Regions from separate parts of the Streptosporangium amethystogenes subsp. fukuiense genome, predicted to be linked through region 1. Evidence: riboswitches for the same ligand, from Rfam matches in the RefSeq annotation. Region 1 holds a riboswitch; the other holds the start of a gene.
What was found. A riboswitch is a leader RNA that binds a small molecule or an ion and turns the genes downstream of it on or off. The one in region 1 is predicted to bind glycine.
Positions count from the first base shown of each region.

Region 2: another riboswitch for glycine. It lies ahead of gcvP (aminomethyl-transferring glycine dehydrogenase); the one in region 1 lies ahead of gcvT (glycine cleavage system aminomethyltransferase GcvT).

Region 1 is NZ_JBHTEE010000001.1:5,222,676-5,227,533, forward strand. It holds gene ACFQVD_RS22255 (FtsX-like permease family protein) at 1-327, opposite strand, end outside; gene ACFQVD_RS22260 (ABC transporter ATP-binding protein) at 324-1,034, opposite strand; gene ACFQVD_RS22265 (PadR family transcriptional regulator) at 1,100-1,687, shown strand; glycine riboswitch at 1,758-1,856, shown strand; glycine riboswitch at 1,859-1,943, shown strand; gene gcvT (glycine cleavage system aminomethyltransferase GcvT) at 1,984-3,075, shown strand; gene gcvH (glycine cleavage system protein GcvH) at 3,072-3,461, shown strand; gene ACFQVD_RS22280 (L-serine ammonia-lyase) at 3,532-4,858, shown strand, end outside.
Region 2 is NZ_JBHTEE010000001.1:2,782,789-2,787,646, forward strand. It holds gene gcvP (aminomethyl-transferring glycine dehydrogenase) at 1-2,673, opposite strand, end outside; glycine riboswitch at 2,856-2,948, opposite strand; gene ACFQVD_RS12070 (MerR family transcriptional regulator) at 2,964-3,584, opposite strand; gene ACFQVD_RS12075 (bifunctional nuclease family protein) at 3,729-4,199, opposite strand; gene ftsR (transcriptional regulator FtsR) at 4,279-4,858, opposite strand, start outside.

The sequences.
Region 1 (4,858 bases):
GCCGATCGGGGCGGCGACCTCGACGCCGTTGACCTGCTTGATCCGCTCGTACTGGTCGAAGGTGATCCCTCCGAAGATGCCCGACAGGTAGTTGGCGCGGACCAGCCCCTGCGACCGCTCGATGGTGGTGGCCGAGTTCTTCGGACGGACCAGGATGTCGTACTGCGCGCGGAAGTTCTCCCCGACGGTGCCGATGATCTCCAGACGCTGGGTCTCGGCGGTGCCGGTCAGCACGGTGAACCCGGTGGCCGCGACCACGATGCCGAGCAGGAGCACCAGTGCCCGGGCAAGCCGGTGGCGAAGCTGGGCCCAGACCAGGCGGGTCATCCGAGCCGCCCGATCCGGCCGAGCACGTCCTGGGCGGGCGTCACCCGGTCGTCACCGGTGATCCGGCCGTCCCGCATCCGGACCACCCGGTCGCACGCCGCCGCCACCTCGGGGTTGTGGGTGGCGACCAGCATGGTCATGCCGTACTCCTCCCGCAGGGAGAACAGCAGGTCCACGATCTCCTGGCCGGTGACGCTGTCGAGGTTGCCGGTGGGCTCGTCCGCCAGGAGCAGAGGCGGGTGGGCGATCAGCGCCCGGGCGATCGCCACCCGCTGCTGCTGCCCGCCGGAGAGCTCGCCGGGCAGCGCCCGTTCCCGGTCGGCCAGCCCGACCGCGGCCAGCAGTTCCCTGGCGCGGGCCCGGCGGTCGAAGCCCACCCTGAGCGGCAGCACGGGGGCGAGCACATTGTCCAGCAGGCTCAGCGCCGGGAGCAGGTGGAAGCGCTGGAAGACGAAGCCCACCGCGCGCCGGTGCCGGTCGAGACCCCGGCGCCCGAGATCGTCGACGCGCCTCCCTCCGACGTGGATCTCACCCCCGTCGGGGAGATCCATCGCACCGACGAGATGGAGGAGCGTGGACTTGCCCGCTCCCGAGGGCCCGGTGAACGCGACCGCCTGACCGGCCTCGACCTCCAGGCCGACCTCGTCGAGTGCCCGGGTGGAGCCGTGTACCCGGCTGACGCCTCGCAGGCTGACTTCAACGCTCATGGCCGATACATTGTCACAATGCAGGGGGGTCCGTGAAGTTCCTAACTTGTGACAATGTAGGAATCATGCCACTTAGCCATGCCGTGCTCACCCTGCTGGCCGACGGGCCCAGCCACGGCTACGAACTCAAGGCCCGGTTCGAGGCGGCGGTCGGCCCCCAGTGGGGCGGCCTCAACATCGGGCACCTGTACCAGATCCTGGACCGGCTGGTCAGGGACGGCCACGTGACCCGCAGCCACGTGCCCCAGAGCGACCGCCCGGACAAGACGCTGTACCGGCTGACCGAGAGCGGCGCCGGTGAGCTGCGGGAGTGGGCGGGCGCTCCCTGGGTCCGCTCGTCGGGGTTCCGGGACGAACTGTTCCTCAAGCTGCTCGCGGCCACCCGGCTGGGCACGGACGCGCTCGGCTCGTTCGTGTCCGCGCAGCGCCAGGCCTACCTCTCTGACCTGGCGGCGCTGACCCGCCTGCGCCGCGAGCAGGGCGACCCCCTGGTGTCCCTGCTCGTCGACGCGGCCATCGCGCACACCAGAGCCGACCTGCAGATCGTCGACGGCGCCGAGGAGCGCCTGGCGGCGATGGCCGCCGCCAGCGCGGACGTGCACACCGTAGGGCCCGAGGGCGATGGTCTCCGGGCACTGGGCGAGGGTGCCTGATCCCGGCCGACGGGCCCGAGGGGATTTCGCTCGGCCGGTGCGGGCGGTTAGGCTGGCCGACGACACCGATGAACCCCGCGCGGGAGAGTGTCCTGACATCCAGGCCAGGACCCCTGAAGGAGCAAGCCCTCCCCGCGAACCTCTCAAGGCAAAGGACCGTGCGGGTAGGTGCCTCTGGAAAGCAGGTCCCACGACCTCGCCGAAGGTGAAAGTCCGGCAAAACCCGGATGAAACTCTCAGGCACCAATGACAGAGGGGGAGGATGATCTCATCTGTCCCTTGTCTGAGGTGCGAACATGTCCCGACCTACGCCGCTGCGCGGCGTGCACGAGTCCCTCGGCGCGACGCTGACCGACTTCGCGGGCTGGCTGATGCCGCTCCGCTACGGCAGCGAGTCCGCCGAGCACAACGCGGTCCGCCAGGCGGCCGGCCTGTTCGACCTCTCCCACATGGGGGAGATCTTCGTGACCGGCCCGCAGGCCGCCGAGGCCCTCGACTACGCGCTGGTCGGCCACCTCTCCGCGCTGGCACCCGGCCGCGCCCGCTACACGATGATCGTCGACGCCGGAGGCGGCGTGCTGGACGACCTGATCGTCTACCGGCTGGCCCCCGAGGAGTTCATGGTCGTCGCCAACGCCTCCAACTACCCCCGGGTGGCCGCCGAGCTGACCGAGCGCGCCAAGGACTTCGACGCCGCGGTGCGGGACCGCTCCGAGGAGTACGCGCTGGTCGCGATCCAGGGGCCGCGCTCGGTGGAGATCCTGAGCACTCTCACCGACGCCGACCTGGACGGGCTCGGGTACTACGCGGGCCTGCCCGCCGTGGTGGCCGGCCACGAGGCCCTCGTCGCCCGCACCGGATACACCGGCGAGGACGGCTTCGAGCTGTTCGTCGCGGCCTCGGCGGCGGAACCCCTCTGGGCCGCCCTCACCGAGGCGGGCGCACCGCACGGGCTGGTCCCCGCCGGACTGTCCGCGCGCGACACCCTCCGTCTGGAGGCCGGTATGCCGCTCTACGGCAACGAACTCTCCGCGGACCGCACTCCGTTCGACGCCGGGCTCGGCCGTGTGGTGAGGTTTGACAAGCCGGGCGACTTCGTCGGCCGGGCCGCCCTCGAACCGCTCAGGGACGTCCCGCCGGCCCGTCGTCTGGTCGGCCTGGTCGGAGGCGGCCGCAGGGTGCCCCGGCACGGGTATCCGGTGGTGGTCGCCGACGACGGCACGGTCGCCGGGGAGGTCACCAGCGGGGCGCCCTCCCAGACACTGGGCAGGCCCATCGCCATGGCCTACGTGGACAGCGGCCTGTCGTCGGGGCTGGCCGTCGACATCCGGGGCAGCCGCGAGCCGGTCGAGGTCGTCGAACTGCCTTTCTACAGGAGGAAAAAATGAGCAGCATTCCCGAGGACCTGCACTACACCAAGGAACACGAGTGGATCGGCGGCGTCGACGACGGCCTGACCCTCACCGTGGGCATCACCGCCTACGCCGCCGAGGCGCTCGGCGACGTGGTCTACGTGCAGGTACCCGAGGTCGGCGCGTCGATCGCCACCGGTGACGCCGTCGGCGAGGTCGAGTCGACCAAGTCGGTGAGCGACATCTTCGCACCGGTCACCGGCGAGGTCGTGGAGGTCAACCAGGCGGTCGTGGACGACCCCTCGCTGGTCAACAGCGACTCCTACGGTGACGGCTGGCTGTTCCGCGTACGTCTTGAGGGCTCCGCCGACGACCTGCTGTCGCCGGAGGAGTACACCGCGCTCACCTCGGGTGAGTCATAAGTTCGACGCCCCGCGTCACGGTCACGCGCGTCCTCGGGCACGCGTGACCGTCCGCGCTGGAAGGATTCAGATGACGATCAGTGTCTTCGATCTCTTCAAGATCGGAATCGGCCCGTCCAGCTCGCACACCGGCGGCCCGATGGCCGCCGCCCACAAGTTCGCCCGGGGCCTGCACCGGGACGGGCTGCTGGAGAAGACCGCGCGGGTGAGCGCCGTCCTGTACGGCTCGCTCGGGCTGACCGGCAAGGGCCACGGCAGTGACAAGGCGGTGCTGCTCGGCCTGTCGGGCGAGAAACCCGAGCTGGTCGACGTCGACACGGTCGACGAGCGGCTGGCCGCCATGCGCGCCTCGGGCACCGTCCGCCTGTACGGCTCCCACGAGGTCCCCTTCGTCATCGGCGAGGACCTCGTCTTCGAACGCAAGATCTCGCTCCCCCACCACCCCAACGGCATGCGCTTCACCGCCCTGTCGGAGTCCGGCGAGACGCTGCGCGAGAAGGTCTACTACTCGGTGGGCGGCGGTTTCGTCGTCGACGAGAACGCCACCGGCGCCGACCGGATCAAACCCGACGACACGGTCCTGCCGCACCCCTTCACCACGGCCGCGGAACTGCTCGCCCAGTGCGCGGAGACCGGGCTGTCGATCTCCGGGCTGATGCTGGAGAACGAGCGGGCGTTCGGCCGCACCGAGGCCGAGATCCGCGCCCAGCTGCTCGTCCTGTGGCAGGTGATGAGCGAGTGCGTGCGACGGGGCATCGACAAGGAGGGCGTGCTGCCCGGCGGCCTGAAGGTCCGCCGCCGCGCCCACCAGCTCCACCGGCAGCTGCGGAGCGAGCCTGGAGAGAAGGACTCGCTGCAGACGATGGACTGGGTCTCGCTGTTCGCCCTCGCGGTCAACGAGGAGAACGCCGCCGGCGGCCGGATCGTCACCGCGCCCACCAACGGCGCCGCGGGCATCATCCCCGCCGTGCTCACCTACTACGACCGCTTCGTCCGCGAATCCGATGACGAGGGAGTGATCCGCTTCCTGCTGACCGCGGGGGCGATCGGCGTGCTGTTCAAGGAGAACGCCTCCATCTCCGGGGCCGAGGTGGGCTGCCAGGGCGAGGTCGGCTCCGCCTGCTCGATGGCCGCCGCCGGGCTCACCGAGGTGATGGGCGGCACCCCCGAGCAGGTCGAGAACGCCGCCGAGATCGGCATCGAGCACAACCTGGGGCTGACCTGCGACCCGATCGGCGGCCTGGTGCAGATCCCGTGCATCGAGCGCAACGCCGTCGCCTCGATCAAGGCCATCGCCGCGGCCAGGATCGCGCTGCGCGGCGACGGCCGGCACTTCGTCTCGCTGGACAAGGCCATCAAGACGATGCGCGACACCGGCCGCGACATGCTCGACAAGT
Region 2 (4,858 bases), 2.4 Mb from region 1:
CGGGGCGTTGCGCAGCGGGTTGTCGACCCTGTCGTAGGCGCCGGAGGCGACCTTCTCGATCTCACCGCGAATCGCGATCATCGCCTCGCAGAACCGGTCGAGCTCGGCCAGGTCCTCGCTCTCGGTCGGCTCGATCATCAACGTGCCGGCCACCGGGAAGGACATGGTCGGGGCGTGGAAACCGTAGTCGACGAGGCGCTTGGCCACGTCGTCGACCGTCACGCCGGTCTCCTTGGTGATCTGGCGCAGATCGATGATGCACTCGTGGGCGACGAGGCCGCCGCGGCCGGTGTAGAGAACCGGGAAGTGGGGAGCGAGCCTGCGGGCCAGGTAGTTGGCCGACAGGATGGCCTGCTCGGTGGCCGCCTTCAGCCCGTCGGCGCCCATCATCCGGATGTAGGCCCAGGAGATGGGCAGGATGCCGGCGGAGCCGTACGGTGCGGCCGAGACCGGGCCGACCGCCGAGCCGCCGCGCAGCGGGTGGCCTGGCAGGTAGTCGGCCAGGTGGGCGCGGACCGCGACCGGGCCGACACCGGGGCCGCCGCCGCCGTGCGGGATGCAGAAGGTCTTGTGCAGGTTGAGGTGGGAGACGTCCGCCCCGAACTCGCCCGGCCTGGCCAGGCCGACCAGAGCGTTGAGGTTCGCGCCGTCGACGTAGACCTGCCCACCGGCCTCGTGTACCAGCTCGCAGACATCGACGATCGTCTCCTCGTACACGCCGTGCGTGGACGGGTAGGTCACCATGATCGCGGCAAGCCGGTCGCGGTGCTTTTCGATCTTCGCGACGAGGTCGTCGAGGTCCACGTTGCCGTTGTCGTCGCAGGCGACCACGGCGACGCGCATGCCGGCCATCACGGCGCTGGCGGCGTTGGTACCGTGCGCGGACGAGGGGATCAGGCAGACGTCACGATCCGACTCGCCACGCGCCGTATGGTAGGCGCGGATCGCCAGAAGGCCGGCGAACTCGCCCTGGGAGCCGGCGTTCGGCTGGATCGACACCGCGTCATAACCGGTGACCTCGGCCAGCCAGCGCTCCAGCTCCCCGACCAGCTCGGCGTAGCCCGCCGCCTGGTCCTCCGGCGCGTACGGGTGCAGCCCGGCGAACTCCGGCCAGGTGATCGGCTCCATCTCGGTGGTCGCGTTGAGCTTCATGGTGCAGGAGCCCAGCGGGATCATCGACCGGTCCAGCGCGACGTCCTTGTCCTGGAGCCTGCGCAGGTAGCGCAGCATGGCCGTCTCGGAGCGGTGGCTGTGGAAGACCGGGTGGGTGAGGTAGTCGCTGACCCGCGCCAGCGCGCCGGGCAGCGCGTCGTGCGCGGCGGCGTCCAGGTCGGCCAGCACGGTTCCGCTGACCTCGAAGGCGGCCAGGACCTGCTCCAGATGGAGCACCTCGGTCCTCTCGTCGCAGGTGACGCCCACGTGGTCGGCGTCGACCAGGCGCAGGTTGACGCCGTTCTCCCGGGCCGCGGCGACGACTTCGGCGGCACGCCCGGGCACCCGGGCGAGCACGGTGTCGAAGAAGGTGTCGTGGACCACCTCGACGCCGCCCTGGCGCAGCCCCTCGGCGAGCACGACGGCGTGCCGGTGGACGCGGCGGCCGATCCTGCGCAGACCCTCGGGGCCGTGGTAGACGGCGTACATGCCGGCGATCACGGCGAGCAGCACCTGCGCGGTGCAGATGTTGCTGGTGGCCTTCTCGCGGCGGATGTGCTGCTCGCGGGTCTGGAGCGCGAGCCGGTAGGCGGGACGTCCCTCGACGTCCTGGGAGACGCCGACCAGGCGGCCGGGCAGCTGGCGCTGGAGGCCGTCACGGACCGCCATGTAGGCGGCGTGAGGACCGCCGAAGCCGAGGGGGACGCCGAAGCGCTGCGAGGAGCCGATCGCGATGTCGGCGCCGAGCTCGCCCGGCGCGGCCAGGAGGGTGAGGGCGAGCAGGTCCGCGGCGGCGACCACCTGGGCACCGCGCGCGTGGGCGGCGTCGGCGACGGCTCGGAAGTCGCGGATCCTGCCGCTGGCGCCGGGGTACTGCACGAGCACGCCGAAGCAGTCGGGAAGCTCCCCGGTGAGGTCGCTCTCGACCAGCTCGATGCCGAGCGGCTCGGCACGGGTGCGCAACACCGCCTTGGTCTGCGGCAGCGCGTCGGCGTCGACCACGAACACCTTCGACGGGGTGCGGCCCGCGCGGCGGGCCAGGGTCATCGCCTCGGCCGCGGCGGTGGCCTCGTCCAGCAGGGAGGCCCCCGCGACGTCGAGGGCGGTCAGGTCGGAGACGACGGTCTGGAAGTTGATCAGGGCCTCCAGCCGGCCCTGGGAGATCTCCGGCTGGTAGGGCGTGTAGGCGGTGTACCAGCCCGGATTCTCCAGGAGGTTGCGGCGGATGACACCCGGGGTGATCGTGTCGTGGTAGCCCAGGCCGATCATCGAGGTGAGCAGCGTGTTGCGCCCGGCGAGGACCCGCAGCTCGGCGAGGGTCTCGGACTCTCCTGCCGCCGGGGGCAGACCCAGCCGGGCGAAGGAGCGGATCGCCTCGGGCACGGCCACCGCGACCAGGTCGGCGACGGAGGCGAATCCGACCGCCTCCAGCATGCGGGTCTGGTCGGCGTCGTCGGGCCCGATGTGACGGGTCGCGAACGGCGGGGGAGCGAGTTCGCTGAGCGATGACAGATCGGTCATGAGAAGCCTCTCGGGCGGGGTGGAGACCGGTGCTGGGCGCGGGCGTATGCCGGCTCTCCCCCTCTGTCATCACGACTGTCATCACGACGTGGTCGCTACCTGAGAGCTTCACCTGCCCTTGCCGGGAGGCTTGCACCGTCGGTGAGACGCGCCTGGCGGGCGCGCCTGCTTTCCAGAGTTGCCTCGTCCGTGCGGTACAGGGTGCCTGAGAGATTCCGGGGAGGTTGCTCCTTCGGCGCCCCGATCGCGGTCGGGGTCTCTCCCGCACAGGGTCAGCGGCAAGTCCGAGTTTACCCGGTTCGTCGCGCTCGGCGGCGACGGGCCAACTCATCGGCCTGATGATCGCCTAAAGGGCCCCCGCCCGACTCCGCGCGTTCGCCGGGAAGATCCGCGAGGGAGCCCTCCACCTCCTGCCACACCCGTCCCAGCGCGATACCGAAGACTCCCTGGCCACCCTGGAGCAGGTCGATGACCTCGTCGGGCGAGGTGCACTCGTAGACGCTCACCCCGTCGCTCATCAGAGTGATCTGGGCCAGGTCGTTGACGCCCCGCTCCCGCAGGTGCTGCACGGCGATGCGGATCTGCTGGAGGGAGACGCCGGTGTCGAGGAGGCGCTTGACAACCTTGAGGACCAGAATGTCACGGAAGCCGTACAGCCGCTGGGAGCCGGAGCCGTGGGCGGCTCTCACGGTGGGCTCGACCAGGCCGGTCCGCGCCCAGTAGTCGAGTTGCCGGTAGGTGATTCCTGCCGCCGAACAGGCCGTCGGCCCCCTGTAGCCGATGTCGGCGGGTACTTTCACCGGTTCCCCGTCGAACAGCAGACCCTCTTCACCCGCGCGCTGACGTGCCGACTGGCGCCGTTCCGGGTCATCCTGGTCGGCGTTTCTACCCTCGCCGCTGCTGACCGCCACGCGGACCTCCGGCTTTCTCTCATCCCACGGCCTGATCTGGGGGTTTACGCACGACCGCAGGTTTCACTTGCACCGTAGGACTGGGGCCAAGTCCAGTCAACGACCCCACCCGGCGCGTCGTGAAGCGTAAATGCACCGAAATTCCTACCCCGCGCGGCCGAAGTCCTCAGGCGTGATCGTGTCAAGGAACTCCCTGAACTTCTCCACCTCGTCCTCCTGGTCGTCAGGGATGATCACCCCTGCCTCCCGTACCACATCCTCACTCGCGAAGATACGTGCGCCGGTGCGAAGTGCCAAGGCGATCGAGTCGGAAGGACGCGCGCTCACCTCGACCCCGTTGGAGAACACGAGGTCCGCGAAGAAGATGCCGTCGCGTAAAGCGACGATGTTGACAGTGCTCAACCTGACTCCGAGCCCCTCGAGCACGTCCCGGAACAGGTCGTGGGTAAGTGGCCGGGGTGGTGGTTCCTCGGCCTGGGCCATGGCGATCGCCGTGGCTTCCGTCATGCCGATCCAGATAGGTAGGTAACGCTCCCCATGCGTCTCTTTCAGCAAGACGATCGGCTGGTTGGAGGGCATTTCAACTCGAACGCCCACGACCTCCATCTGCAACACGGGCTGCTCCGTCTTCGCTGGATTCCGACCGGTTTGTTCAACGTAACACTCGTGGGGGTACGAGTGCCTGGTCAGGCTCTCACCGGCCCAGTGCCCCACGGACTCCGGAACGCAGCAACGAGGCGTGCAATTCCAGCAGGAGGCCGGAGATCTCCCTCGCCGTCTCGTCCGCCTGGTCGATCGCGCCGGGGCCGCGACGGCGCAGCAACGGGGCGACGGCCTGTTCCACCAGTCCCGCCTCGCGTTCCGCGGCGGCCTTGACCGCCCGCAGGTGGCGGGCGCGCAGGCCGAAGGCGGCCAGGGCGCCCACACTGCGGGCCACGACCAGTGCCTCGGCGTCGTAGTAGCGGGCCACGGCGGCCAGCAGACCGTAGTCCTCCAGCTCCGTGAGGGTCTCCTCGTCGAGCTCGGCGGCGGCGAGGAACTCCTCTCGGGTGAGGCGGACCTCGGGGGGCGCGTCGTCGGGGACGGCCCGCGGCCGGGCCGCCGGGCGCTCCTCGCGGTCGGCCGCCTCCAGATGATCCTTGATCACGCGCAGCGGCAGGTAGCGATCACGCTGCTCGCTGAGGATGTAGCGGAGCCGCTCGACGTCTGCGTAGGTGAACTTGCGATAACCGGAGGGACTGCGCTCCGGCTCGATCAGCCCCTCGCCCTCCAGG